DNA from 2 places in the Clostridium estertheticum genome. Region 2 is predicted to be linked to the other one. Evidence: riboswitches for the same ligand, from Rfam matches in the RefSeq annotation. Region 2 holds a riboswitch; the other holds the start of a gene.
What was found. A riboswitch is a leader RNA that binds a small molecule or an ion and turns the genes downstream of it on or off. The one in region 2 is predicted to bind cobalamin.

Region 1: it holds a riboswitch for cobalamin, as region 2 does, so the genes downstream of both, nrdD (anaerobic ribonucleoside-triphosphate reductase) here and A7L45_RS19735 (helix-turn-helix domain-containing protein) in region 2, are expected to answer to the same signal.

What each region holds. Positions count from the first base shown of each region.
Region 1 covers NZ_CP015756.1:485,366-501,041, reverse strand. The annotation lists gene A7L45_RS02420 (sigma 54-interacting transcriptional regulator) at 1-706, opposite strand, end outside; gene A7L45_RS02415 (ferredoxin) at 853-1,041, opposite strand; gene A7L45_RS02410 (DUF3842 family protein) at 1,468-1,887, shown strand; cobalamin riboswitch at 1,958-2,148, shown strand; gene nrdD (anaerobic ribonucleoside-triphosphate reductase) at 2,285-4,435, shown strand; gene nrdG (anaerobic ribonucleoside-triphosphate reductase activating protein) at 4,436-4,954, shown strand; gene mltG (endolytic transglycosylase MltG) at 5,009-5,776, opposite strand; gene A7L45_RS02390 (GtrA family protein) at 6,188-6,649, opposite strand; gene A7L45_RS02385 (carbohydrate kinase family protein) at 6,846-7,802, opposite strand; gene A7L45_RS02380 (LacI family DNA-binding transcriptional regulator) at 8,303-9,274, opposite strand; gene gtfA (sucrose phosphorylase) at 9,328-10,797, opposite strand; gene A7L45_RS02370 (DMT family transporter) at 10,984-11,925, opposite strand; gene A7L45_RS02365 (hypothetical protein) at 12,226-12,678, shown strand; gene A7L45_RS02360 (DUF2383 domain-containing protein) at 12,739-13,176, shown strand; gene A7L45_RS02355 (acyl-CoA dehydrogenase) at 13,664-14,803, shown strand; gene A7L45_RS02350 (electron transfer flavoprotein subunit beta/FixA family protein) at 14,815-15,597, shown strand; gene A7L45_RS02345 (electron transfer flavoprotein subunit alpha/FixB family protein) at 15,618-15,676, shown strand, end outside.
Region 2 covers NZ_CP015756.1:4,207,461-4,223,136, forward strand. The annotation lists gene arsD (arsenite efflux transporter metallochaperone ArsD) at 1-264, opposite strand, end outside; gene A7L45_RS19665 (ArsR/SmtB family transcription factor) at 318-641, opposite strand; partial or broken gene A7L45_RS19670 (N-acetyltransferase family protein) at 915-1,186, opposite strand; gene A7L45_RS19675 (NifB/NifX family molybdenum-iron cluster-binding protein) at 1,273-1,629, opposite strand; gene A7L45_RS19680 (Mrp/NBP35 family ATP-binding protein) at 1,649-2,476, opposite strand; gene A7L45_RS19685 (DUF134 domain-containing protein) at 2,590-3,036, opposite strand; gene A7L45_RS19690 (ribosomal maturation YjgA family protein) at 3,166-3,567, opposite strand; gene A7L45_RS19695 (TIGR03943 family putative permease subunit) at 3,610-4,422, opposite strand; gene A7L45_RS19700 (permease) at 4,437-6,005, opposite strand; gene A7L45_RS19705 (CobW family GTP-binding protein) at 6,021-7,013, opposite strand; gene A7L45_RS19710 (metal ABC transporter permease) at 7,210-8,025, opposite strand; gene A7L45_RS19715 (metal ABC transporter ATP-binding protein) at 8,012-8,695, opposite strand; gene A7L45_RS19720 (metal ABC transporter substrate-binding protein) at 8,858-9,772, shown strand; gene A7L45_RS22995 (heme ABC transporter ATP-binding protein) at 9,874-10,638, opposite strand; gene A7L45_RS23000 (FecCD family ABC transporter permease) at 10,639-11,691, opposite strand; gene A7L45_RS19730 (ABC transporter substrate-binding protein) at 11,708-12,652, opposite strand; gene A7L45_RS19735 (helix-turn-helix domain-containing protein) at 12,732-12,914, opposite strand; cobalamin riboswitch at 12,948-13,112, opposite strand; gene A7L45_RS19740 (energy-coupling factor ABC transporter substrate-binding protein) at 13,155-13,478, opposite strand; gene A7L45_RS19745 (energy-coupling factor ABC transporter permease) at 13,478-14,230, opposite strand; gene A7L45_RS19750 (energy-coupling factor ABC transporter ATP-binding protein) at 14,295-15,122, opposite strand; gene cbiQ (cobalt ECF transporter T component CbiQ) at 15,135-15,676, opposite strand, start outside.

The sequences.
Region 1 (15,676 bases), 1.0 Mb from region 2:
CAGCTTCTTTATCCATAAGACATAATTTGTTACTTAGTATTTTAAAATTGCTCAAATCCTTAAACATTACTTTCCCAATTGCACCAACAACTACACCATCTTTTATTATAGGGACTCTCATAGAAATCATCCTATGCCCATTTACTTCTTGAATTTCGCCAACTTTTTTTTCGCCAGTCCTTGCTACTATATGTAATTTTGTATTTTCTATAACTTCAGTTACATGTTTCCCCTCTGGATTTTGGCAATTAATAAACCTTTTATATTCATCGCTCATCATAGTTATTATTCCATTCTGATCCACTACAACTATGCACTCATTAACAGTATTAAAAATTGTGTTTAACATCTCTTCCTGCACCCTACCATCATCTTGCACATTCATTAGTAGATCATTTTGATTATCCTCATGAAAAACTTCAAACGCACCAATAACTTCACCGCTTTGAGTTATTAATTTACGAGTGACAATAAATTTGCCATCTTTTTTGTTTACCTGGGCCTCTCCATTTTCAATTATACTTATTAATTTACTAGAGGAGAGTACATCTAAAATATATTCTCCTATGCTATTATCTGCATCAATTTCAAACATTCTTTCAGCAGCATTATTAATTATTTGAATAATGCCTCTTTTATCTATAACAACAATACCTTCATTAATGTTGTTCATAACTTCATTATAATAATCACTAATTACATCCATTTGTCACCTTCCTAAAGCCTTATAACTTAATTATAAAGTTGATAGTTTTTTTTATCAAGATATACTTAAAAATAGCGAGAATTTTTTCTCGCTATTTTTAAGTATATTTTATTTTTTTATCGATTATTTACTAATTATTAATTTTTCTACTCTACTGTAATTGCATTAACTGGGCACTGTTCCTCTGCCTCTTTAGCACTATTTAATAATTTTGCTGAGATCTCACCTTTAGATGCCTTTGCTTTTCCATCGTCATCCATCGTAAAAATTTCTGGACATATTTCAGGACATAACCCACATCCTATACACGTATCCTTATCAACCATTGCTTCCATTAAAATCACTCCTTAGGTCAAATTTTATTTAAATAACTACTATATATATTTCCACAATGATATAGTAATATACTTACCTTTAAAAATAAGTAACAATAGTTACCAAACAAAATCACCTTCTAGCTAACCTCATTCTTCAGTCTTAACGGATCTTATTTTATTATTTATTATAATTAACTTCAAGCTATTTAAAGCTACTTCCAATAATTCGTGTCGAATATTGTGATCTAACTAAAAATATTGTTTCTTATTGATAATAAGGTAATATGATTTAATATAAGTGTTTGAGACTGATATTGAAATTTCATGATATAATATTTAAAACACATTTATACAATTTAGGCGGGAAACTATAATTCTAAAAAAGCTATATAGAAACCTTAAAGCATAATTATCACTATCCTATATTTTTTTGGAGGTATTACAATGAAAATTGCTGTAATAGACGCTCAAGGAGCAGGTCTTGGAAAAACAATTATAAAAAAAATTCATAAAGAAATTGATCTTAATATTTATATTATCGCACTTGGTACAAATACATTTGCTACCTCTAATATGATGAAATCCGGTGCAAATTTAGGTATAAGCGGAGAGGATGAAATTTGCTCATTTTGTTCTACAAATAAAGTTGATAGTATAATTGGGCCAATTGGCATGATTTGTAGTGGTGGCATAAAAGGAGAAATCACTCCTATGATTGCCTCATCAATATATAATATGGATTGTACTAAATATATAATTCCACTGCAAAAACATGGTATTTACATACCAGGAACAAGAAATCTTCAAATAAAAGATATTATTGACGACATTATTATCGATATAAAAAGTAAAATAAAACTATGATAGTAATATATAAGGATTGATTTAATTGATAACATGATATAAACTATAATTAAATCAGCTCCAAGCGAGCTACAATATTATAATTATGAGTAACTAAAGTATATATTACCTTAGTTTAAAAGGGAAGACAGGTGTAAATCCTGCGCGGTCCCGCCGCTGTAAAAGAAGAGTCCTTATATAAAATGCCACTGGGAAACCGGGAAGGCGCAATGGGGACAATGATGCTTAAGCCAGAATACCTTTCCATAATTACACACAATAGCTCTACGAGAGATGGAGAGGTGCTAGCAATATCTTTTTTTAGTTGCGATGATTTTAAGTCTCTTAACTTAATAGTTAAGGGACTTTTAACGTTTTAGAAAATATTTATAGAAAATGAAATACACGGAGGTATTATATGCAAGTAATAAAAAGAGATTCGAGAAGAAAAGAATTTATTCCCGAAAGAATATTAACAGCAGCTGGAAAAGCTTTTATAGAAGTATACGGGAAGGAAGATAAGAGTTTTAATAATCTTGTCTTAACAAGGGTACTTGAAACTCTTAATCAAAGAGGAGAAACTATAATTCCAATAGAAGAAATACAAGATATAATAGTTGATCAAATAAAATTATTAGATAATAAAGTAGCCCTAGCCTACATAAGTTACAGAGAAGAAAGAACTTTTGAAAGAGATAAAAAAGGAGAATTAGATAAAGAAATAGATAATATAATTAATGCAGTTTCAGAGCAGACTAATTCGAATGGAAATCTTGATGGAAGCAAAATTCAAACTATAAGGGCCTTAATTTCAAATGTTGTAGGAAGCAACTATAGTCAAAGACATAAAATACCTAAAAAATATTTGAAAAAACATAAAAAAAGTATATATATACATGATGAAACTTATTTTGGTTTACCACTTTTCAATTGTTGCCTCGTTGACTGGATTAGTATGTTCGAGAATGGATTTGACCTAGGTACAACACTTATAGGAACACCAAATTCAATTGAGACCGCAATAAATGTATTATCTCAAGTTGCGAGTCATATATCAAGTAATACATACGGGGGAACTACTTTCCCAACTTTAATAACAGGACTTACTCCTTATGCAGTTAAAAGTTTAAACAAACACAGGATTGTTGGAGAAAAATGGATTGGCGATCCTCTTAAAATAGAAGAATATGCCTGGGATAGATTAGGTAAAGAAATAGAAGATAGCATGCAATCACTTGAATATGAAGTTCAAACATTAATGACAAGTCGTGCCGAGACTCCATTTTTAACACTTGGTATAAATAATGTAGATTTGAATGCTAGTGAAGAGGATCAAAAAATTCAAAAAATGATAACTGAGGCTATATTAAATCAAAGAATTAAAGGATTAACCGGTGGTGTAACCCCTGTATTTCCTAAGCTAGTATATCAAAACACAAAGGGAAATAACCTTAATCCCGGCGATAAATACTACGACTTATTTAAATTAGCGGTTGTATGTAGTGCACATAGACAATACCCTGATTATATTAATACTGATAAAGCAATTGAAGTTACAGGTGATTATAAGGAATGTATGGGATGTAGATCTTTCCTCGGAAGTTATTTAGACGAAACAGGTAATTATAAAACCGCTGGAAGATTTAACTTTGGAGTAATATCAATAAATCTTGTAAGACTTGCAATTGAGGCAGATAGAAATGAAGATTCATTTTTCAAATCTCTACATGAAGCCTTAAATGATTGCAAGGATTTATTAATGATAAGATATGATATACTAAAAAATGTTAAAGCAAAACAAGCACCTATATTATATATGAGTGGAGCAATTGCTAAATTAAATGCAGAAGATACAATAGAACCACTACTTAATAATGGATATGCTTCAGCATCTATTGGGTATGTTGGATTACATAATTGTTTAACCGCACTTTACGGCAAAGGACTAAATGATAGAACTGAAAAAACCTCTAAAAGAGCAACTAAAATCATGAAATATCTCAGAGATTATTGTGATGAACAAAAAGATAAAACAAAAATAGGATTTAGTTTATATGGCTCTCCTGCTGAGACCCTTGCAACAAAATTTTGCGTAGAGGATGTAAAAGATTTTGGAGTTATAGCTGGCGTAAATGACAATGGCTATTATGAAAATTCATTCCATTATCCGTCCAACGAATTAATATCACCCTTTGATAAATTAGATTTAGAATCAGAATCATCTTCTTTATCTTCAGGCGGTGCAATATCATTTGTAGAACTAGGAGATATGACTAAAAATTTAGTGGCACTTGAGGATATCATAAGATACTCATATGACAAAACACACTTTCTCGGAATATCATCAATAAGTGATAAATGTTTAAAATGTGGATATACAGGAGAAATGTTTACAAAAGAGAATAGCGATACAGAGTTTGAATGTCCTGTATGTAAAAATGACGATAAAATGTTATTAAGCATAATAAGAAAGCTTTGTGGATACCTTGGGAGCATCTTCGAAAGACCTGTAGTTAATGGAAAAATGAAGGAGATTAAAAACAGAAAGAATAATAAAGGATGTAATTAAATGAATTATGCTAGTATTTTCTTTGATGATACTGTAAATGGCATAGGATTTAGAACCTCATTGTTCGTTAGCGGATGTGCTAAAACCCCTCCTTGCAAAGGATGCTGGAGCCCAGAGGCAAGACAATTTGATTATGGAGTGCCTTTTACCAAATATGTTAAAACTTCTATTCTAGAAAGCCTTAAACACCCATATGTAAAAGGATTATCAATACTCGGAGGAGAACCTATGGATAATCTTTGCGGTGGAGCTTTACTTGATTTAGTAAAAACAATAAAAATAAATTTCCCTCACAAAACTATATTTTGTTGGAGTGGCTATACTTTTGAAGAACTTATTAAAAATCCTATAAGGTTAGAGTTTCTACAATATATAGATATGTTAAGAGATGGTGAATTCATAGAAGGTCTTAAAGATATTACTCAATATTTAAGTGGTTCCAAAAATCAAAGAATGATAGCAGTTAGGGAAAGCCTAGATCAAAATAGAATTATAAAATACAGTGTTTTAGATAATTAAGATAATATAAAAATCCACAAGATGAAGTTTACATTCAACTTGTGGATTTTTTATTTATTTTATATATTTAGCCACATTTTTAATGTGCTCCGCGTATGTTATAGAAAATACATGTTCATCAGTTTTATTATTTAATACATAAAAAATATAATTTGTCTTCTCAGGATGTACTGCAGCATTTATCGACTTAATTCCCGGATTACATATTGGCGATGGAGGCAATCCTTTATTTAAGTAGGTATTATAAGGTGATTTTACTGCTAAGTCCTTATTATACAGCTTTTTTTTATCTCCAACTATATATATTATTGTCGCATCTATTTGAAGTGGCATCTTTTTCTTTAACCTATTTTTAATAACACTTGCTATCTTTGTTCTATCTACATCTTTCCCTGCTTCTTTCTCAACTAAAGAAGCTTCTATTACAACATTTCTTATATTAAGTTTGTTTTCAGTTATGTAGTCTTTATTAGATTTCATATTAAACTCAAAAGTATTAAGCATTTTTTTTATAATTTCTTTGCTCGTTGCACCCTTTTGAAAAGAATATGTAGCAGGGAATAAAAAACCGTCTAACTTATGTTTATCATTTGGCACATCTTTTAAAAACCAATAATTATTATCTGACCAATTTTCAACTTCCTTTATAAAAGCCTCTTGCGTAACTAATCCTGACTTTTGAAGTGTCTTACCTACTTCTTTATACGTATATCCTTCTGGCACCGTAACTTTTACAACATTAGTTTTTTTGTATAAAATATTGCCTACGTTCAATATTCCAAATGCTGCTATAATAAAAACGATTAATACTAAAAATTTCATTCTAAATTTCATAATTTTAAGGTTCATACTCACCTTAACTAATTAAGTTGATAAAACCTAATTTCAACTCCTTTTTCTTTTTAAATGTATATTATAGTCTCTTATTTATTCAATTTACCCTCCATAATTTTTAGTTCTTTAAATATTATACCATTTTGACACAATATAAGTATTTAACTTATAAAATACTTTTATGTTATTTTTTTTCCTTAATATAAGTTTAAGTTTTAATACCCCAATCTTTATCCCACAGAAATCCAAACAAAATTAAGCCATTCTAAATCAATATTTAGAATGGCTTAATTTTACAAGTGATTTCATTAAATTTGTTCTCCTATTCACTTTGCTATTAACTTTCTATTCCTGGGGCTACTTCTTTATATATCTTTGCTTTATAAATTCAAATGAGGTTCAAGCTATTCCATTGGTTCCAGATGAAGCTTTGACAGTTGTACCAAAAACCCAAAATCTGTATCCTAAAAAATTAACAACCTGAGCTAAAACCATGGAAATAATTTTTGCAATTAAAGGATTCATGGAATTGTTGCTAAGTAAAATACTCATACCTAATAAACTTATACCTAGGGAAGCTGAATTAACAACAGCGAACTGAACAATCTCTTTTGTCGTTTTTTTACTTGTTTTCGTATCATTAAAAGTCCAAAATTTATTTAAGAAGTAACTATTTAACGTACCACCTAAATATGACACTATTTGACTTATAACATAGTTAACACCCAAAATACTATTAAGGACAGAAAATATTCCAAAGTCAATTACAGTATTTAATCCACCTACAAATCCAAACCTTAAAATATGTGTAAGTTTTTCATTGTTTTTTAAATTATTGTAAATATTTTCAAAAGTAATCATGTGCTTCACTCCTTCTTTAATCCTATATTTATATACTAACAAAGAAATGTATCAAGATTAGCAAATAATTATGTTAAAAATATGTTAGTCGTAACATAATTCCCTTATTATCGTTAAATAAATGACTATACACGAAAAAAGGTTACTATAAAAAAACAGTAACCTTTTCTTCGCATGTCATAATTTAATATTATACCTATAATTCATAAATATTTTTTATTTTTTCTATTGAAGGTAACTCAACTACTGCACCCAAAAACCTAAGTTTATAAGCACTAACTGCTGATGCTAAATAAAGAGATTGCTTAACTGTATAACCCTTTATAATTGCTGCATAAAAACCCGACCAAAATGCATCTCCCGCACCTGTTGTATCAACTACGTCGCTAGCTAATGTAGGTATTTTTATCTTTTCATTACCATTTGAAACAACAGCCCCACCTTTACCAAGAGTCATTATTACAAGTTTTGCTCCTAGCTCTAAAAATTTATCAATTTGATTGTCAATTGTATCTTTACCAAACAATCTTTGTGCATCATCCTCAGATGGTTTTATTATGTCTACATACTTAATAATTGATTTTACATATTCTATGCCATCATGACCTCTTTCCCATATCATACGATGATAATTTGGGTCAAACGCAATAATAATTTTATTCTTTCGGGCTATTTTAATAATTTGCTCCATAGTATTTCTAAATGGTTGCATTGATAATGGCCAACAAGAGAAATGTACAATCTTTGTCTTTTTTATTGTTCCCTCCAGTTCTTCGCTATAATGTACTTTGAAATCAGCATTTCTATAGAATATAGGTACCGGAGTTCCTATGCTTTTTGTTATCAAAACAATGCTAGTTGGATAATCAACTTGCTTTACCATACTGGTATTAATATTATTGTTCTTTAAGTGTTGCATTAAAAAGTCTCCCAAACCATCATTACCTACAGCACTTACAATTTGAGACTTTATTCCTAGTTTCGTTATATTCATTGCAATGTTTGCTGGAGATCCTCCAAAATACCTTTGGTAATCATTACTTTGGAAGTTATTACTATATTCCTTTGATATCATGTCTATAAGTAACTCACCTACTGCTAATACATCAATTTCCTTATCATAAAATTCTATTTTCTTATTAAAACTTATCATATTAATCCCCCTAAACACCTGATAGTAATAGCATAATTCCTCTAATATTATGTCAATCGATTAATACAATATTATAAATTTATAACTTTGATTTATGAAGTAATTCTGAAAGCATTGCCTTATTTCTATGTGCTGTAAGCTCGTAATTAGGCTCATTTATCCAATTTTTTGTTATTTTATTGAACCCTGCATTACGCCTTCAAGAATATTTTTCTGCATAAACATATACACTATAATTACAGGAATTACTGATAAAAACCATTTCTTATAATTTCATTATACAACACACCTATTCTTTATGTCAACCGCATGACATGATTATTTTATAATACTTTACAATATTTATTACAGCGAGTTTAAGCTTGCATTCTTTTGATTATTAAACATTTTCATTTTTTTTCTAAATAAATTCTTATAAAATATGCTAGGTAATATAAAAAAATAGAGGCTATGGATTACAATCTCCATAGTCTCTATTTTAAATTTATTTAAATAAACTCTTAAGTAGTTTTTCTTTCAACTAAAGTTACAGGCAATATGTTTTCTATATCTACTTCTTTTTTTTCAAGTAAATCTATTAGAATTTTTACTGCTAGCTCTCCCATCGCTTCTATTGGTTGTTTTATTGTGGTTAAAGATGGAACAATAAGCGATGCTATATTAATATCATCATATCCAACAATTTTTAAGTCCTTTGTGATATCTTTCCCAACTAAGTTAGCAACATGTATTATTGAAGCTGCAATCATATCACTACTGGCAAACACCCCATCTATATCTGGATAATCTTCAAACAGCTTATAAGCCAACTTCTCATATCCATCAAAAATATCAAGCTTTGTCTGTTTTATAACAAAATTAACTTTTCTCGCAAGTACAACATCCATGAAAGCCTGATAACGCTTATTTGCTGGAGTGTTAATTTCAAGAGGTCCACTTATATGCGCAATCTTTTTACATCCTCTGTCTATCAAAAGGTTTGTAGCTAAAACACCTCCATGATAATTATCCGAAGTGACAAAAGGTATATTATTAGTAAAAGTTCTATCAAGTGCTACAATTGGCAAAGTGGGACTAAGATAATCCGAGGTATCTACAGTATGGCTTCCCATAATTATTCCATCTACTTGATATCTTTTAAGCATTTCTACATAATCTTTCTCCTTAACACTATCTTGATAAGAATTACACAACAAAATCTTATAACCAGCCTTATAAGCATAATACTCTATATAACTAGTAAGCTCCGCAAAAAATGGATGAGCTACATTTGGGATAATAAGCCCAATTAAATTAGACTTTCTTCTAAATAAAGAACGTGCTATTTCATTCGGCTGATAATCAAGTTGTTTCATAGCCTCATGAACCTTATCTCTGGTAATCTGGCTTATATAGCCTCTATTATTTAGAACCCTTGAAACAGTTGTGACCGTGACTTCAGCTATTTTAGCCACATCTTTTATCGTTGCCATAAAGACATCCTCACCCTTGTAAAATCAATTTGAGTCATTTACATTATAACTACTTATATTAAATATTGAGCTAACTTGCCAGACTCATCAATATATTCTATCACAGACTTATTAGTTTTTAAATCGATAAATAATGTGCATTCACTATCATCTTTCTTCCAATAAAGGCAAATAACATCTTTGGAAGAGTCTAAGACCTTAAATTGTCCATTAAATGCAGGATATTCATTTCTAAATCTGATAAGTTTTAAAAGTCTTTGAACAACTTCTTTTTTAACTGACTGCTCAATTTCCAAAAGACTGAAGTTGTGACGGTTAATTTCACGACCTTCACCGGTCTTCTTTACATTTTCAACATCATTTTCTCCTGCTAGTAGTCCCACATAATATACCTGCGGTATCCCAGGGGCAAAAAATTGAATTGCCCTAGCTGCCAAATATGCATCATCATCACACTCCAATAAAGAGTAGTAAGACCCTCTTATTTGATGCACATCAAATCCGTCTTCTGACTTATCTTCTTCTGATAAAATAAGGCTTAAATTTGAACCTCGCTTAAGGGTTAAATCTATAAGTTTTCTAGCTTCCTTAGTATCTATGAGACCATCCATATCAGGTTTTACAGGAATACCATCATGGCAGTCAAGCATTGTAAATTGTCTCGCAGGACGCTCCTTAAGGTATTGACAAAGTTTCTCACTAGATTTATTTATTAATGTATCAAGAATAGTATAAGGTAGAATAAAATCGTAAATCCAGAACCCATGCTCTGCAAGTTTGTATTGAGTAGAGTAATGTGAATGAACTTCTGGAAGCAATTCAATTTTCATAGAATCCGCCAATTTTTTAATCCAATTAAGAAAATCATATATTTCCGGTTCTACAAAAAAACAACTTGTTCCAAGCTTTTTGATAACATATCCAACTGCATCTAATCTTACTATTTTAACGTTATGATTATTAAAATGCAAAAATAGCTCTTTAAAAAGCTGTTTTACCTTATCCGACTTTACATCCAAATCAATCTGCTGAGAAGGACTAGTTTTGCCAAAACTAGTCCATACCCTTTCTTCCTCACCGGTTTCTTTTATTTTAAAGGTCGAATATGGCACTTTCCTGCGAAGTGACATCTTTTCAATGTCTTTTTTAACCGGTTTTCCGTCTTCCCAGACCTTGTCCAAAGTGATAAATAAATCGGCATACTCTGAATTTCTACCTTGCTTAAGGAAATCTTGAAAATATACAGACTCACCTGAAATATGATTAACCATTAAATCGACCAGTATATCAAAATTTTCACCTATAGCTTTTATATCCTCCCATGTACCAAACTCTGGCTCTATCATCAAATATGTAAGTGGAGCAAACCCTCTGTCTCCCGAAGACGGAAATGGTGGCAGAATATGAACTCCACCTTTAAAGATATCAGAAAAATGTTTTAAAAGTACATTGTTAAGAATTTTTAAATTCCCTCCCATAGAATCTGGATAAGTGATAAGCTGTACTTGATTTTTTACCGCCATACTAAAATCTCTCCTTATAAAATCTATTTAGAATATATTTGATTTTATTATATATGTGAGTTTAATGTATGTCAATAGGTTGACATATCGTGTTTTATTTGTCTTACAGCTTAAATTTTTGAACCATCTCACTTAGTTTCTCTGCTTGTATTGCTTGGCTTTGAGTAGCATTTGTTATTTATTCGTTTAACTAATAGTGTTTCTAGCCAATTTGTTATTCTCTCTAAAATTTATAATTGATCCAATAACAATAAAAGCAATTCCTATCATCGTATTTGCGGCAATTGCCTCTTTTAGAATTATTAAAGCTAAAATCGGCGCTAAAGCAGGCTTAATAAAAAATACAATTGATGCAGTAGATGCAGAAGTCTCTTCCATTGCTAATATATAAAACGTGTAACCAAGCCCAGTTACAAAAATACTAATATAAGCAAGCATTGGAATATTGCTTATTGTTATCCCATGCAATATTGGAATATTTGCGAATTCATTTAACCCATTATCTGATAAAATTTTTGATATAAAACTTAATTTTGTAATAAGTATAAGTACTAACATTTCAAGGCTGCCCATTAAAAAGCTAAAACAAGTTAAGACTACCCCTCCAAATTTTTCAGATTTCTTATTGGATATTACACTATACAAAGCAAATGTCACAGTAGAAATAACAATAAATATTATACCTTGCAAACTGATTGTCATATTAAAAGGGTTCAATATACATATCATTCCAATTATGCTTAATCCCATTGTAATTATAGTATGCTTATATAATTTTTCTCCTATTAAAAAGAAAGCGAAAGTAACTACAAATATAGGATTGCAACTAAAGAGAACTGCAACTATAGATGCCTTACAATAAAAAATGGCAAGTTGATAAAATGTCATACTTACTACAACACAAATAAAACCTGTTAATATAAAAAATGAATAATCATTCCTATTTAAACGGAGCTTTTTACCCCTTAAATTTTTCAAAGCTAGTGGAAGTAACATGATAGACCCTATAAAAAATCTTAAGAAACTTATCTGTATAGGGTTAAATTGATTAGACACCATTTTTAAAACTATTTCCATAGTGCTGAAAAGAAAAGCAGACAGAATAATAAACCAAAATCCTTTTTTCATTTATAGACACCTCTAATATATAAATTTGTTAATTACTGATATAATTAAAAATACTATCTAGACAGAATTATAAGTTTATAGTACATATACAACGCCTCTATTTTAACACAATATAGTTTATTTTACTATTTTGCCGTTTTAATATAATTTTAGTTATTACCTTCCTGACCTATACAAAACATTTATAAAAAATACATAAATGGAACAAAATATACATCATATTGACACTCCTCTGACATTTAAAATTGATATAATTAACCATAGAAATAAACAATAATAAATTAGTGAGGAGAGATTAAAATGAAGAATATATCTTTAAAGACCAAAATACTAACAGGAATATTAACAGGAGGTATATATTTATCATCTGTTAGTACAACCTTTGCAATAACTGCAACTCCAATAAACATTAGTGGAAATACAGTTTTAACAAGCGAGTGTAAACAAATAACTACTAAAACAAAACAAAATTTAGAAGAATCTTTAATTACTAGTACTATAACTCAGGCTCAAGCAAACAAAATTAAATCTGTAATAAATAAATCTAAAACTACAAAGGTCAACAATATTGATTATGGAAAAACTATAATCAATTCAGAAAATAAATTATATAAAAATAGTGCTAAACTTAGTTATATAAATCCAATAACTACACTTGTTGATAATGGTACTATAACTCAAACTCAAGCGGATAAAATTTTAATGAAACAACTGTACCTATCTCATGAAAAAATGTTAAAAAGTTCACTTTAAAAATCAAATTAATAAGTATCCTCTATTTGGGTAACCTAAATAATAGAGGAGTTGATAATAATGAATAGTGAAAATATTAAAAATTTAAATTTCCTTCTCGAGAGTGAATATATTGCTATTGACAGTTTTGAGTCGCTAATAAACCATGCGAATGACATAAACATTAAAACTAAATTACAAAATATACAACGAACCCATAAGCAACATACTCTGCAAATTTCTACTAAAATACAAGATCTTGGAGGTAGACCCTCTGGCAGTATTGGAATTCAAGGAGTAGTCGCAGAAACTATATCAAATATAAAACATCTGGGCACTACCGATAATATTAGTTATCTTAAGGAAGCCCTACAAGGTGAGTTCATGGCAATAAAAACTATTAATGAATTAATAACAAATAATTCAGCATTTAGTAACTCTACTATCTTAAATAATATAATAAAAGACCATCAAAATAATATTGATTCATTGAATAACATTATTAATACTTCTAAGTAATATTCTAAAAAAATATTATGGACTATTAAAAACATTCTTAATTAAAAATAAGTAATTCCAATTATAAATGTACTAGATTTAGAACACTTCTATTATAGATTATATGAAACTGTTCATTCATAAAAACATTATTTATGATATTTTAAATTAGTTGTCCTAATTCTAGTACACATACATCCAAATTTACATCAAAATATGTAATTAGTGTAATAATAAAGGATATTTTTTAATAAATAATTATATTTTCACTAACTTTGAATTATTTTTTGTGTTTAAGTTGCGATTATGTCTTTAAAACAGACATGGCATTATTCTTGCTTGTATTATTTATAGATACTAAGGTTGAATACTTAAAAGTATTGTGTTTATAATTAGATATGAAGAAAACGGTTTTATAACAAAACTTATAATTATTATGAACAAAGAATAAGATAGATATCAATTAATACTTGTTATCCATCTTACAAAATAGCGAGGAGGCAATTTCATGAATTTTACATTGACCAAGGAACAAGAATTTGTAAAACAGATGGTAAGTGAATTCGCATTAAACGAAGTTAAACCAATAGCTGCGGAAATAGATGTTACAGAAAGATTTCCTAGCGAAACTGTAGAAAAAATGGCTAGATACCATATGATGGGTATTCCAATAGCAACTAAATATGGTGGCGCAGGCGGAAACAATTTATCATATATTATTGCTGTTGAAGAATTATCAAAAGCATGTGCAACAACAGGAGTTATATTATCAGCTCATACATCATTATGTGCAGGTCCAATAGATGCTTTTGGAACAGAAGATCAAAAAATGAAATATTTAGTACCACTTGCAACTGGCGAAAAATTAGGAGCTTTTGGATTAACTGAGCCTAATGCTGGTACAGATGCGTCTGGGCAACAGACTACAGCAACTTTAGGCGGTGATAACTATATATTAAATGGTTCAAAAATATTTATCACAAATGGTGGCGTAGCAGATACATTTGTAGTTTTTGCTATGACTGATAAAACTAAGGGAACAAGAGGAATTACAGCTTTTATAGTTGAAAAAGATTTCCCTGGATTCTCAATAGGTAAACATGAAGATAAATTAGGAATAAGAGCATCATCAACAACTGAGCTTGTATTTGAGAACTGTATAGTTCCAAAAGAAAACATGCTTGGAAAAGAAGGAAGAGGTTTCGGTATTGCAATGAAAACTCTTGATGGTGGAAGAATTGGAGTAGCTGCTCAAGCTCTAGGAATCGCTGAAGGAGCATTAGATGAAGCTACTAAATACATGAAAGAAAGAAAACAATTTGGAAAACCACTTGCAGCATTCCAAGGACTTCAATGGATGGTTGCAGAACTTGATGTTAAAATTGAAGCTGCTAAACTTTTAGTTTATAAAGCTGCATTTAATAAAGATGCTGGTTTATCATATACAGTAGAAGCTGCAAGAGCAAAATTATTTGCATCAGAAACTGCTATGGAAGTTACAACAAAAGCTGTTCAAATCTTCGGAGGATATGGATATACTAAAGAATATCCATTAGAAAGAATGATGAGAGATGCGAAGATTACTGAAATATATGAAGGAACTTCAGAAGTTCAAAGAATGGTTATAGCTGGAAATCTATTAAAGTAGGAGGAAATTAAATGAATATAGTTGTATGTTTAAAACAAGTTCCGGATACAAACGAAGTTAAAATAGATCCTAAAACAGGAACCCTTATAAGAGAAGGAGTTCCATCAATAATAAATCCAGATGATAAAAATGCATTAGAAGAATCATTAAGATTAAAAGATGAACATGGTGCGCACGTGACTGTAATTAGCATGGGACCACCTCAGGCAGAAAAAGCATTAAGAGAAGCTTTAGCTATGGGTGCTGATGAAGCAATACTTGTATCAGATCGTGCATTTGCAGGAGCAGATACTTTAGCTACATCACATGCACTTGCTGCAACTTTAAAGAAATTAGACTACGATGTAGTATTTGCTGGAAGACAAGCAATTGATGGAGATACAGCGCAAGTTGGACCAGAAATTGCAGAACATTTAAATCTTGCACAAATAACATACGTTGAAAAAGTTAACGTAATTAAGGGCGGATTAAAAGTTAGAAGAGCTTGGGAAGATGGATATGAAGATATAGAAGTTAAAACTCCTGTTCTTTTAACAGCTATAAAAGAATTAAATGAACCAAGATATATGAACATAAAAAACATTTTTGAAATGTTCCAAACTAAAGAAGTAAAAGTTTGGAATGCAGCAGATATCGGAGCAGACATAGCTGTTCTCGGACTTAAAGGTTCACCAACAAAGGTTAAAAAGTCAATGACTAAAGAACCTAAGGGAAAAGGCGAATTAATACAATTACCAGCAGCAGAAGCTGCGTTATATGCAGTTTCTAAATTAAAAGAAAATCACTTTATCTAAAATGTAGGAGGGAGCAATCAATGAATATAGCAGATTACAAAGGCGTATGGGTCTTCGCTGAACAAAGAGACGGAGAACT
Region 2 (15,676 bases):
ATATATCTTTGTTTTTACAACAACATCGTCCACCATTGTAACTGGAAGTATATCTACTCCGGATTCATTTAACATTTTATTTATTGTTTTATTATCAACGAACATCTGTGGGTTACTAGACAAGTTATATCTTTCAACTAAAATACCATTGTTTTTCAAATTATTTATTATCGAAGAAACCCTTAATAGTTGTCTATCAACTCCTGGTCCACAAACTCCTGTTGAGCAACACATAGCTGGTTCAAATATTATCATTTTTTTCATATAAAACACTCCTCTTAATATTTAGTGTAGCGTACGCTACACCTACTTATTTATTATTTGCATTCACACTTAGTCTTATCATTACATATACATTCATCTTTATCTGTAACAAGATTCATAAGAAATAATATAAGTTTGTTACAGTTATTATTGTTTAGTGAGTAGTAACTCCATAGTTTCTCTTTTCTGCATTTTACAATTTCATTGTCAACTAATACCTTCATATGATGAGATAGCGTTGGCTGTGTAAATTCAAAATGCTCCAGTATATCACAAGCACACTTTTCGCCACATGACAAAATATCAATTATTTTAAGTCTACTAGGATCTGAAAGTGCTTTAATAATTTTTGCATTATCATCATAATTGTTTTTCACTTCATCACTCCTTACATTCACGTTCATCTATATATAATATACATCTTTGTCTATATTGTGTCAATATACTAGTATATAATTAACTATATATTTGTTGTTATATTTACATTCTTCTATATACATTCTATTCATTCTCTCATTAAGTGTTCCCATATTTTTTTAAAATAACCTAGACATTCAAAAAAATTTAATACTATAATTATAAAAGGCAAATCATATTAGATAATATGGTTTGCCTTTTACCTCAGGTTATAAACAATTATTATGATTAGATTAATCTATTCCAATTACTGTACTTCTACGTTCCATAAAAACTACATCATGCCATTCACCATTTTTCATTTTAGCAACTTTTTCTCTTCTTCCAATTTCCCTAAACCCACATTTTTCATGCAATTTTATACTTGAAATGTTTTCTCTTATAATTCCGGACTGCAATGTCCAAAACCCATTTTCTTCTGATAATTCAATCAAACTTTTTAAAAGATTTCTCCCTATTTCTTTCCTCTATGATTTTGTCCAATATATATACTAACTTCTACTACTCTTTTACTTTTCTCAAATAAACCAAGATCCTTTTATTGCAGTAAAACAGAAAAAAGGAGCACATTATGCTCCTTTTTTCTGTTATTTATTGGTGATGATGTTCACCATGATGATTACAAACTACATCTTTATTTTCCAAAGTTCCATTAATGTATTCTTCAATTACCTTTGAATATTCTCCAGATGCTCCTTTTATTACCTCAAGACCATTTTGCTCTAATCCACTTATTGCTCCTCCACCAATTCCACCAGTAATAACCACTGTTGCTCCTTGATTTTTGAGTAAATCCGCTAATCCTTGATGCTCATGTTGAAGCTCAGCTGATGATATTTCTTGGGTACTTATAACTTTTTTATCTTCTATAGTAACAATAACAAAACTTTTGCTCATTCCAAAATGTTGATTCACCATACTACCATTATTAGGTATTGCTATTTTCATAAAATATTACCTCCACTTTTTATTTTTTTGTCTTTTTAATAATTTTATTAATAATATTTTCAGCTATTTCTGTTAATTCATCATTTAACTTGTATTCACCTTTGTTAGAAATATTAACTATTTCCCTACACATTGGAATTTCGCCAAGTAAATCTAAGTCATTTTTATTTAAGAATTCGTCTATGTTATCTGAATCAAACATTTTTATTTTCTCCGTGCATCCTGGACAAATAATATAACTCATGTTCTCTATTAATCCTATTATATCGATGTCTAGCTTGCGTGCCATATTTACTGCTTTCCCAACAATCATAGATACTAAGTCCTGTGGTGTTGAAATCATTACTATTCCTGTAACTGGTATTGATTGCATTACTGTTAGAGCAACATCACCTGTGCCAGGAGGCATATCTATAATTAAATAATCAAGCTCTCCCCATATTACCTCAGTCCAAAACTGCTTAACAACACCAGAAACTGCTGGTCCTCGCCAAATAACTGGGTCATCTTCATTTTCCACTAAAAAATTCATTGAAATAACATCAATACCCTCAGTAGTTTTAACCGGTATAATACCCGATTCATTCATAAAAGGTTTAACATCTTTAATACCTAATAGCCTTGGTATACTTGGGCCAGTAATATCTGAGTCCATAAGACCAACCTTATATCCTTTTTTATTAAGTTCCTGTGCAATAAGAACGGATATTGTTGATTTACCTACCCCACCTTTTCCACTCATAACACCGATAATATTTTTAACTTTATTTAATGGATTATTTTCTATACCACATGTTTCTTTATTATCACATTCACCATTTGACGGACAACTTTCACACTCAGCCATACATAATCGCCTCTTTCTTTTATTTGTCATATGCCATTTATATTGTAATACTATTATTCATTATTGTCAAATGCCAATAATGTTTTTAATAAAATCTCTTATAAAACTATTTATCAGATAATATTGTGTTTGTTACATTGCCTCTGACAAAAGCTACTTCGTTTATTGCAAGTCACTTGCTCAGATCCACATGCTGGGCAAATCTTCCTATCTTCTTCATATTTTATTTCGTAAGTATTCTCGCAAGATAAACATTTAAAATTGCATACATTTCTTGTGTAATTTCCACCACTTATATTTATTGCTTTACCCTCTATTAGAGCTATGGCAATCTTCTTCCTTGCACTATCAATTATATTCTGAAAAGTTTGTCTTGAAACGAGCATTTTCTTTGCACATTCTTCCTGATTTAAATCTTCAACGTCCTTAAGCCTCATGGCTTCAAACTCTTCAACCTTTATGAGTATTTCTTCAATTTCACATTTTCTTCTTCCTGCTGGTACAAAGTATGTATACTCGGGTAAATTCTCTACACGTCTATTTTTCACTGGTCTTGACATAAATATTATCCTCACTTTTCATATACTCTTTAGAATTCTTAAATGCTGTTTTCAGTGGCATATGCTATATAAAATTCTACAATTGATTAACATCAATGTCAAATAACAATATTTAAATCAAAATAATTTCTATGGAAAATCTTTTTTAATTACTCTGATCAAAATTTCGGTAATTACACCGGCTCCAATTCCTAGGCTGTATGCTAATAAGTCACTCCACAAAAATCCATATCCTAGTACCAATCCTCCAATTGTTGTATTTCTAATAGTATCTATCCAATTAGCATGATACAACTGGCTTGATTCAATAATGCAACAAAATAATATCCCAATTATTGCAACTGACTTTGTTTTCATCTCTCTAAAAATATATCCCAAAGCAAGAAAAATCATTAATGCCCACAGAGCATCCCCCAAATATGTATTCAATAAATCCGGAATAAATTTAGCCATCTTTCTTGAACCTAATCCTAAAATAATTACAACCATTGTCATCGCAGCATACAATAATCTATTACGTTTATATATCATAATTTATTTATTCCCTCTCATTGTAAATATGATATCAATAATTTAAAAAGGATAAACATATTCAATTTTTGATTTTTCTGTATTTTTTATACTTTCAACTATGATTATAGGTGTTTTTTCACCGTTATAGTTTAAAATTTTTATTTTTCCAGTAACCTTTATCCATGTATCTTGTTTTAGATCCTTAGCTTTATCATAATTAGCTAAAAGTCCGACAGGTACCAAATCTGCTGCGCAGCAAGTCATCATAAGCCTAGCCGGAACAAACTCATTATTTTTGAATCCATCAGCTTTAAACACGAACCCAATTAGTTCAATCTTCTTACCTTCATATTTCAGCATATTATTAGAAATCTCTTCTGTCCATTTTTCGAAATTATTATCACTTATGACTATAGTATTATCATGCATTTCCAGTTTTTCATCTACTTTACTAGAATTTGTTTTTGTAGTTGTGTTTCCTGTGATTTTATCCTTATTTATTATGCCCTTATCCATTATATTTTTCTGTTTTATATTATCGATTTGCGATACGCTTTTTGCACCTACAAGTGACATTGATTTTGAACTCGATGCTTCTGGCATCATGAAAGCCATAAGCAAAGGAATAATAAAAAATAAGTACGGTTTTATATTTACTTTTCTTTTGGGTTTAAATATATCACGTATTATGAATAATGAAAGTGAAATCATTGCAACAATGCCAAACTTTATATAAGGAATAATCCTAGGTGCAACATAAAGCAGCACTTTTTTACTTTTTATTATGTCATAAAAGAAAAATGCAAATCCAGTTAATATTACTAGTTTTAATAATACTTCTATATTTATTTTCTTGATTTTTATTAACCCCATAATCTACCCCTCCATTAGAATAGTGTTGCGAACACAATTAATATTTCAAATGAGATTAATAGCATTAAAAACACAAGTTTAATAACAAATCTTTTTTTAAAGTTTCCGAGTAGCATCAGTAAATTCTTTATATCAAGCATTGGCCCAAGCACTAAAAATCCCATTATTGAACCTATAGGAAATTGATTAACAAAAGTTCTTGCTATAAATGCATCGGAAGTAGCGCACACTGAAAGAATAAATGCAAATAACATCATTATTAAAAGTGAAATTATAGTTCCTCCACCTATGTTTCCAAACATTTCTTTTGGAATCAGAGTCTGCATTATGCTAGAAAGAAATGCTCCAATTATTATAAATTTTCCTATTTGAAAAAATTCTGCACCTGCATGATTAAATATTGCATCTACATTTCCTAAAATACCTTTTTTATTATTATAATTGTTGTTACAAAACCCACAATTACAATTTATTACATCAACACTTTCCAAAGGTAGAATATCTTTTTCAGGAACAAGCATAAATACCACCCCAACTAAAAATGCTACAGTAATGCCTAACCCTACCCTATATATCGCTATAGAAGGTTGACTAGGAAATGCAAACAATGTAGATGCAATAACAATAGGATTTACTATTGGTGCAGCAATCATAAATGTTACAGCTGCAGGCAGTGGGACCCCCTTTTTAATAAGTCTTGCGCCTACTGGTATAATGGCACAATCACATACAGGAAAGAAAAGTCCTGCAAATATAGCAACAATAAATTGTAAAGCCCTATTTTCAGGAAAAATATTTGTTATTTTTTCACTTGATACATTTACTTGTATTATAGCTGAAACAAATACACCGAATAACACAAATGGAAAAGCCTGAATTAAAATACTCAGAAATACTATATTAAATCTTTCTAGCCAAGGTAAAAATATTTTAGTAATGTCAAATCCCGTGGGTTTAAAAATAGAATACACTAAATATGCTATAACGAACCCTAATATAGCTATTAGAAGCAATATTTCATTATTGAATGCCTTTGGTTTAGCTAAAATAAAAATCCCTTTACTTATTTTAGCAGACTTATTTATTCTTTTTAAAGTTCGTTTAATTTTATTCAATTTTTCACCATGGAAATTACCTGTATTATTTAGAATAATAAAATCACTGTTTAAAATCTGATTAATAAGTATACTACCCATGTTATTCATAAAAATATCAAAGGTTGAAACATCAATGGTATGGACTATTTCATTTATGAAACATTTTCTGCTGATACTAAGATAATCAAATATTTCTATTAAATTATTAATTTTTTTCATACCATTAGCTTCTATAATAATTTTAGTTGGATGATATTTTTTAATAACATAGTTTATATATTCTTTATCTAAATCATTTTCCTTGTAAGCATCCTCAATGAATAGGTTTTTATTTTTAATAACGGGTTCTATATTTGTTTGTCCCTTTTCACATTGTATTATAACTGTAATATCTCTTTTAGAAACCTCATTTTCAAGTTTATTATTTATAAGTTTAGTCTTACCCGATCCTAAAAATCCAGTTACTATGTCTACTTTTATCTTCATAAATTATAACCTCATCTATACTGTTATATTAAACAAATTACAAAGTTTATTTTTATTTAAGTCCTTTCCTATTAAACATACCCTCCCTGTATAGTCAGGGGCTATGCTCTTAACCTCAATCTCTCCATGAACATAATCAAATTGCAACCATTTTTGGTTATCACTCTGAACAATCCCCTTGCCTCTTAGAATAAACCCATAAACCTTATCATTTTCAATCTTCTTCATAATTTTCTTTAATTCTTCTGCCTTATATGAATTAAGAGTTTCAACTCCCCAAACTTCAAAAATTTCATCAGCATTATGGTTATGAGTATTATTCTCTCCAGCTTTACTCACTTTTCCATAGGTTATTCCATTTATTAAGAAGTTCTTAGCACTTTTTATCTGTCTTTCTATTGATACTGAGTCACTTTGCTCTGCAACACCTATTATAGTATTAGCATTCATACTAACCAGCGGTGTTGTTACTATATTACATTTACTATTTAATTTACGTATTGATTTAACAACAGCCTCTATCTTATTCCTATCAGATTTTTCTGTTCTACTTAAAATAATGGTCTTTGCATGTTCTATCTGATTTTTATAAAACTCACCAAAGTTAGTTATGTATGTTTCATACTTTGATATGTCTACAATCGTTATAATCATATTAATCACTATTAGATTTTTCAATTTTGCTGCATCACATGCTTTAATAACATCTGAGAGTTTCCCAACTCCAGACGGTTCTATAATTATTCTGTCTGGTTTGTATTTTGTTATAACCTCTTCAATAGCTTTTCCAAATTCACCTTTAAGAGTACAACATATACATCCTGAATTAATTTCTTTTACTTTGGCATTTGATTTTTTAAACAAACTTCCATCAATACCAATCTCACCAAACTCATTTTCTATTATAACTAGATTTTCGCTATACAATTTCTCCTCAAGCAGCTTTTTTATTAAAGTTGTTTTACCAGCTCCTAAAAATCCTGAAATTATATCAACCTTTGTTTTCATTTTTTTATTCCTCCTAAAAGTAAAATCTTACTTATTATCTTAATAGATTAGAATGTGCTACAAAAATAGATGTATTTATTAAACATATCTATTTTTGCCATTCAATATAAATGCAAGCCATTTGCATTTATATTGTATTATATGTTAAAAAAATTCAATTTATTATCAATTTTATTTAAAAATATCTCTTGGCAATTTATTTTACAACGCTTTTTGATAATAATAAACCTACCTTTTTTATTAATATAACTAATGCAAGTAATGCAACTGAAATCAACGCAGTTATGCCTCCAGGCGCACAATTCATATAATAAGAAATAAATAGTGACAAGAGTATGTCTATAACACTAAAGAGTACTGAGTATAAAAGAGTCGATTTAAACCCTTTCCCTAGTTGCATTGCTGTAGCAACAGGCAAAGCAATCATTGAGCTTAAAACCAGTACCCCAACAATTCTCATAGAAACAGATATTGTCGCAGCAACTAATATAGCAAAAATGTAATTGATTAATTTAACATTTATTCTCCCAACTTTTGCTGCTTCTTCATCAAAAGCTATAATAACAAGTTTATTATATAATATTATTAAGGTTAGAATTGATACAAGACTTAATGCTAATACGGCATATAAATCATCTCTTGTTACAGTTAATACACTTCCAAATAGAAATGAATTTACATTTGCATGTAATTCCCCAGAACTCATGATAGTAATAGCTATTCCAACACTTAAAGACAGAACTACAACAAGTATTAGCTCAGCATATTTTTTAAAATAATCTCTTAAAAATTCAATTAAAAGTCCACAAAATGATGTAAATACGAATGAACTTATTATAGGATTTTTGTTAAATAGAAGCCCAATTGCAACCCCAGCAAGAGAAGCATGAGCTAAAGTATCACCAATCATTGAGTATCTTCTCAGTACTAAGAAAAACCCAATGCATGGACAAAGTATAGAAATTAATATAGAAATCATAAAAGCATTTTGCATAAAGCTATACTGAAACATTAAATTCCTCCTCTTTGTTTGCTTTTAAAAATTCTTTAATATAAATATCAGGCGTGCATAAATGACCCTTTCCTTTTGATAGATGATAAATAAGGGAAGAATTACTCATAGCAGCATTAAGATTATGCTCAATGGCGATAACGGTTATCTTATTATTTTTATTTAAGTCTCTAATTAAGCTATAAATCTCTTTTTGGCTAGTTACATCAATTCCTGTTGATGGCTCATCTAAAATTAATAAATCAGGATTTCCTAGCAATGCACGTACTATAAAAATCTTTTGACATTGACCCCCTGATAGTGTTCCTATTAGTGAATCCTTAAAATCGAGCATATTAATAGCCTCTAACCTCCTAGTTACTAAAGTCTTATCTTTTATTTTCAATACCTTTCTGTAGCAATTAAGCATCTCATATACAGTAATAGGAAACTGTGAGTTTAGAAAATCAGACTTTTGAGGAACATAACCAATATTCTTATCAGAATTTACTATAGAACCCTTAGTAGGAGACAAAAAATTTAATATTAATTTTACAAGGGTACTTTTACCTGAGCCGTTATCACCTAATATCGATAGGTACTCTCCGTTATTTATAGTTAAACTAATGTCATTAAGAATATAGGGCGCCCCGCTTGTATAAGAAAAAAATAAATTATTAATTTGAATCATAATTGTCCTCCAGTTTATATAGTTTTGTCACCTTATCAAAGCATTAATATACTAATTTGGAAAGAATTAAAGTTATTACTATTGACAAAGGTGCCATTTATACTTATATTATAAGTGATAATGCAAATGGTTTGCAAGCAGAAAATTTAAGGAGCGATAAAAATGTTTAAAAAAATGTCAATATTCATTTTACTTATTTGTACAATAGTAACCTTCACAGCTTGTGGTAGTAAGAAAACAGAAACTACTACTGTAAAGACTCAAAACAAAGTAAAAGTTGTAGTTTCATTTAATGCAATGAGAGAAATTGCTACTGCCATAGGAAAAAATAAGGTTGATATAGTAACCATGATCCCTAACGGTACCGAACCACATGATTTTGAGCCTAAGGCAAAGGATCTTGAAAGCTTAAGTACTGCTAAAATATTTGTGTATAATGGGTTTGGTATGGAATCTTGGGTGGATAAGGTTTTAAAATCTGTAGACAATAAAAATTTAATAACGGTTGAAGCATCAAAGGGTTCAACACCAATTGAAAATACAGACTCAGCTGAAAAAGAAGAACACGGTCAATATGACCCCCATGTATGGATTAGTTTGAAAGGCGCAGAAAATCAAGCTAAAAATGTAAGGGATGCTTTAATAAAAACAGATTCATCTAATAAAGCTTATTATGAAAAAAATTATAATGATTTCGCTCTAAAGCTTGATACTCTTTACAATGAATACAACAAAAAATTTAAAACCGTTAGTAACAAAAACTTTGTAACTGGCCATGCCGCTTTTGCATACCTTTGCAGAGACTTCGGACTAAAGCAAAACAGCGTAGAAAGCGTTTTTGCAGAAGGTGAACCCAGTGCTAAAAAGTTAAAAGAACTAACAGATTATTGTAAAAAGAATAAAATTAAGACTATATTTGTTGAGGATATGGTAAGCACGAAGGTTTCAGATGCTCTAGCTAAAGAAGTAGGTGCTAAAGTTGAAAAAATACACACCATAGAGAGTAAAGAAGATAATAAAGATTATCTAACGTGCATGAAAGAAAACTTAGATATGATATATAACAGTTTGAAATAAATAGGTGCCACCCATGTGTCAAGTGGCACCCAAATGTTTATTAATAGCCTATTGGATAAAACCTGTGGGCTATTTTTTATATTGATCATAGAATTTTTATACTAAAAAAGCATAATAAAAGTCTTTGCAGTTCTAGGATTCTTAGTTATATACACCTCTAATCCATAAACCTGCTTAAGTATATCTTTTGTTAATACTTCCTCTGGAATTCCCTCTTTGTAAACTCCACAATCATACATTAGTATCATATGATCGCAATATGCAGCCGCTATATTCAAATCATGTAATACTGCGATGATTGTAATTTTTTTATTTAAATTTAATTGTTTTAATTGATCCATTATTTCAATCTGGTGATGAATATCTAGGTGTGAAATGGGCTCATCTAAAAGTATTATCCCCGTTTCTTGCGCAATCGCTCTTGCAACTACCACTCGTTGTCGTTCTCCCCCACTTAATGTATTTATACTTTTATCTCTAAGTTCCCAGGTGTTTGTCGCTTTCATAGCCTTCATGGCAATTTCCATGTCTTTTTCGCTTTCTGAGGAAAATCTAGAAATATGAGGCATTCTTCCCATAAGAACTATATCTTGTACTGAGAAATCAAATTCTATCTCTGTACTTTGTAAAACCACAGCCATTTCCTTTGCTAACATCCTTGGTTTTATTTGAGTTAATTCCTTTTCATTAATAATAATCTTCCCTTTATCACTATGGAGTGATTTAGCTAGTAATCTCAAAAGTGTAGTCTTACCAGATCCATTTGGTCCTAGAATCGTATAAAATTTACCACTTTCAAATTTTATATTAATGTTCCTTAATACTTCTTGTTCAAAAGAAAAACTCATATTATTTATTTCTATCATCTAAATCGCCTTCTTCTTGGTTTTATATAATAAATACACAAAAAATGGGACTCCAAAAATTGAAGTAATAATTCCAACCGGTATTTCTGAAGGTGGCACTACAACCCTTGCGAGAGTATCACACATTATCAAAAATATAGCTCCACCAAGTGCAGAAAATGGTATGACTATCCTATTGTCAGATCCAAATATCATTCTAATAGCATGAGGCACTATAAGCCCTACAAAGCCAATTATCCCACTTACAGCTACAACTGCCGCCACCATTAATGTACTTATCACAAATATATATTTTTTAAACCCGTTTACATCTATACCAAGGCTTCTTGCACTATCTTCTCCAAGCATCATAACATTTAAATCTCTTGAAAATATTGATATAAATAGGATTGATGGGACTACTATAACAAATAGTAGAATCACCTCATCCCAATTAGCTGTAGAGAAGCTCCCCATAGTCCACATAACTATCTCTTCAATGTTTTCTCTGTTAAATGTCATCATTAATGAAATAACCGAGGATAATAAATAATTTAGAGCAACACCCGCAAGTAGCAGAGTGGTAACTGGGACCTTTGTACCAACTCTAGCAATATTGTATACCAAAAATGTAGTTATTATAGCACCAATAAACGCACTAAATGCTATCATGCTCATTCCAAAAATATGAATATTCTTAAGGAAAACCATAGTTATAGTGGCTCCAAGTGCCGCCCCAGATGAAACTCCGAGAACAAATGGGTCTGCCATTGGGTTTTTAAAAATGCCCTGAAAAGAAGTACCAACTACTGAAAGTGATGCTCCTACAAGGCATGATAAAAGTATTCTAGGAAGTCTTAAATTTAACATTATGATCACAGATGTAGACTTAATTCCATCTAACGCCACAAAATTTTTTAATATGGGAATTTTGCTTATTACAATAAATACTGCCTGCTTAAAAGAAATATCCGCCACTCCAACATTTGCCGAAGCAATTATTACAATTAGGAGCAAAAACAATCCCATTATAAAAACTCTTCTATAAAAATTCTTCTTTTCTATAAACGTCATGGCAAAGCAACTCCTTTTATTTGAAAAGTTCAGGATGAATTAATTTAGCAATTGCTTCTAGACCATCTGCAAGTCTTGGTCCCTGCCTAGTAATAATATTCTCATCAACCTCTAATAGTTTTCCACTTTTTACTGCTTTTAAATCTTTGTACCCATTTGTAGCTTCTATGCCTTTTTTCGAACCATACAACTTTGAGCATATTAGTACATCAGGATTTTTTTCTACCAGCTTTTCTACACTGTATTTCCAACCCACTACATCCTTCGCAGCATTTTCTCCACCAGCCATATCAATCATATTACCTATAAATGTATCTTTACCTGCTGTGAAATCACCACTTTTACCGAAACCCGCTACATAGTAAACTGTAGGTTTTTTAGCACCTTTTACCTTCTTAGTTACATCTGCAACCTTCTTTTGCATAGCTGATATTATTGACAACGCTTTATCACTTGCATTTACAATTTGGCCAAGTTTTGACATGGTATCATATACACCAGTAAAATTTTCTTCACCATAAAGCACTATAACCTTTATATTAAGCTCCTCTAATTTTTTAATAACATTCTTATCAAAATGAGTCGATGCTATTACTACATCAGGTTTTAACTCTACAATCTTTTCTATATTTGGTTTTAATAAATCACCAACAGATGTAACCTTATTGGCCTTAGCTGGATAATTATCATAATCACTTCTACCAACTAGACTTGTACCTTTACCAAGGGCGTATATTCCCTCTGTTATATTTGGCGCAATTGCAATAATCCTTTTAGGTTCTTTTTCAATAGTAATTGTTCTATTATATGAATCAACCACCTTTAGTGGATAAGTTACAGCACTTGTTGCTTTTTTAGTAGTATTTTGTCCATTATTAATAACTCCACTGTTGCCACATGCACTTAGAACAAAACAAAAAACAGCTAAAACTATAGTTATTATATTTTTTCTTTTAAACATAAAAAACCTCCATAATAATTAATTTTCTATAAAAATAAGCCACCTAATCATTTTAAATATAAAATTTAATACTCTTTTTTCATTTTAGGATTAGATTATGTTTTTTCATTTTATATTGAAGATCTTGTCTTGAAATGCCCAAGTTCCTTGAAGTTTTGCTAACATTATTTTCGTTTTTTTTAAGTGTTTTTTCAATGATTTGCTTCTCAATATTAGATATATAACTATTTAACTCAAACTTTTCATCTAAATTTATAACCATATATTATAAAACCTCCCCTATCTCTCGTAGAGTTAATTGTATATAATTACGGTAAGGTATTCTGACTTAAGATTCATTGCCCATGCTACCTTCCCAGTTTCCCAGTGGTTTTTGTGCATAGGCTCTTCTTTTACAGCGGCGGGACCGTGCAGGACTTTCACCTATCTTCCCTTTTTAAACGTAATTATATTTTAAATCATTCTTATAAACATAACTAATTATATGAATATCCGAAAAAAATTACTTAGTTTTATTATCCCGATTTTCTTTTTTAGTTCTCTCTACAAATCTTCCTAGAAAAAAGAAAAGAACACCAACTCCAATACCGGTCTGTAGACAAAAGAGTAAACTCTCAATTTCGCCTGGTAACTCTCCGCCAATCAAAGTTTCCATAATAGGCGTAGCCCAGGGCTTATAATCGGTACCTGTAATCTGCGAAACTACTTTGCTGCCTGCATCATCTGATCCACCGAACTCAGCACCCTTTAACATAAATAATGGTATAAGGGCAATTAATGCAGCAATAACTAATAAAATAATAACTTTTTTCTTCGTCTTTGTCATTAATTATCACTTCCTTTTAGGAATTCAAGAACTGTCAATTCCGATTTTGCATATGTTTCAAGACCTATAATAATAACAACGGTTAGAATACCTTCGATAATTGCAAGTGGTAGCTGTGTTGGTGCAAATACTGCAAGGAATTTGACTACTGATGAAGCAACGCCACCGTTTGCAGAAGGATATGCAAGTCCAAGCTCGACACTTGTTACACAATAGGTAAATATGTCACCAAATGATGCCGCAAGAAAAATGCCTACATGTTTATTGACTTTCAGTCTCTGGCATAATTTGTAGATTCCATAAGAAAGGATTGGACCTGCAATAGCCATAGAGAATGTATTAGCACCAAGAGTTGTTAGTCCTCCATGAGCAAGTAGAGTTGCCTGGAAAACCAATACAATAATCCCTAGAATACTGACTGCAGTAGGTCCAAATAAGATTGCTCCAAGTCCGGTACCAGTCATATGTGAACAACTTCCTGTTACTGACGGAATTTTTAAAGATGAAAGCACAAAAATGAACGCTCCTGCCATAGCAAGAATAGTGATAGATTTACGGTTTTTGGACAATGTTCTCTTAATTGAAAAGTATCCTGCTACTAAGAATGGCATGCATATAACTCCCCACAAAATACAGAATTTTGGTGGCAGATACCCTTCCATGATGTGCATTGCATTAGCTGCCGGAACTATTCCAAAAGTTACTCCAAAGAATGCAACAATAGCGACAATTTTCTTTTCCTTTTGATTCATTTTATTTTTCCCCCTTATTTGTTTCTAATTTATATTAATTCGGTAAAACACCTAGAATAAACAACTACTTTTTAAGCATTTCTTTAAATTCTTGTGTGCTTTTAGGATAAGCTTTTATATCCGCAAGCATGTGTTTCTCTACTAGTGATTCATAAACCTCTAGCATAATTGGCTGTTTTAGATTCGCCTGTTTTAAAACTTCAGTGTTTAGGAAAATTTCGAGTGGTGTCCCATCTGCGATAATTTTCCCCTGGCAGAATACAAGCACTCTTTGCGCCCATCTGTATGCAAAATCTACATCATGGGTGGAAATCAGCATCGTCTTACCCTCAGAACTAAGTTTGGCCAAAACCTCTTCTAACATCATTGTATTTAAAGGATCAAGTGATGCTGTCGGTTCATCATATATAATAATCTCAGATTTCATAGCAATAATTCCTGCAATAGTCACGCGTTTCTTTTCACCACCACTCAAATAGTGCGGTGGACGATCCTTAAAATCTGATATATTCATGTATGAAAGGGACTCCTCAACCCGCTTGATTACTTCCTCTTTTGGAAGCTTTAAATTCATCGGCCCGAATCCAACTTCTGCCCTAACTGTAGATGCAATTATTTGATTGTCTGCATCCTGAAATACAATTCCGATATTCTTTCGAAGATCTTTTAAATTTTTTTTATTTACGACATTACCCCGATAAATGATTTTTCCCTGCTGCGGTGTAAATACACCGTTTATATTCAAGAAAAATGTGGATTTGCCTGATCCATTAGAGCCAATGACAGCGATCTTCTCGCCTTCATAGATATCCACGCTTACACCGTCTAATGCGGCCTTTCCATTTCCGTAGACGTAATATAGATTTTCTACATTTAATATTGGTTTCCTCATAATATCTCCTTTCTATCTTGTAAAGCCCCAGATAATAAACAAAAAAACTACGAATACTACTGCATATGCGATCTGTATTGTCTCTACTTTTTTATCCTCCTCCAAAAATAGAAGATCTCCATCATAACATCTGGCCTCCATTGCATCATAATAAGTGTTTGCTTTTTTAAGCGAAACAACCAACATATTACTTGCAATGCTTCCAAAAGTATAACAGGAAGTTTTAAAATCACAGTAGCCCTGACGGGATTCTGCAGAATTTTTCATTTTAGTATAAGTATCCATTAAAATGAAAATATAACGGTAAATAAGGTTCATCAATTCTACAATAAGCTTTGGGACATGTGCCTTTCGAAGAACATATATTATCTCAGAGGACGGAGTAGACAGTGTCATCATTTGTAGCGAACTGATAGCTGCAAAAACCTTGAGAATTAAAAACAATACTTCCCTAATCTTTGCCTGAGAGGTAAACACATAACAGAAACCAAGATACAGATTATACTGACCAATTGGCTGCTTTGAAAAATCAATAGCAATTGTAACTGTGCCAA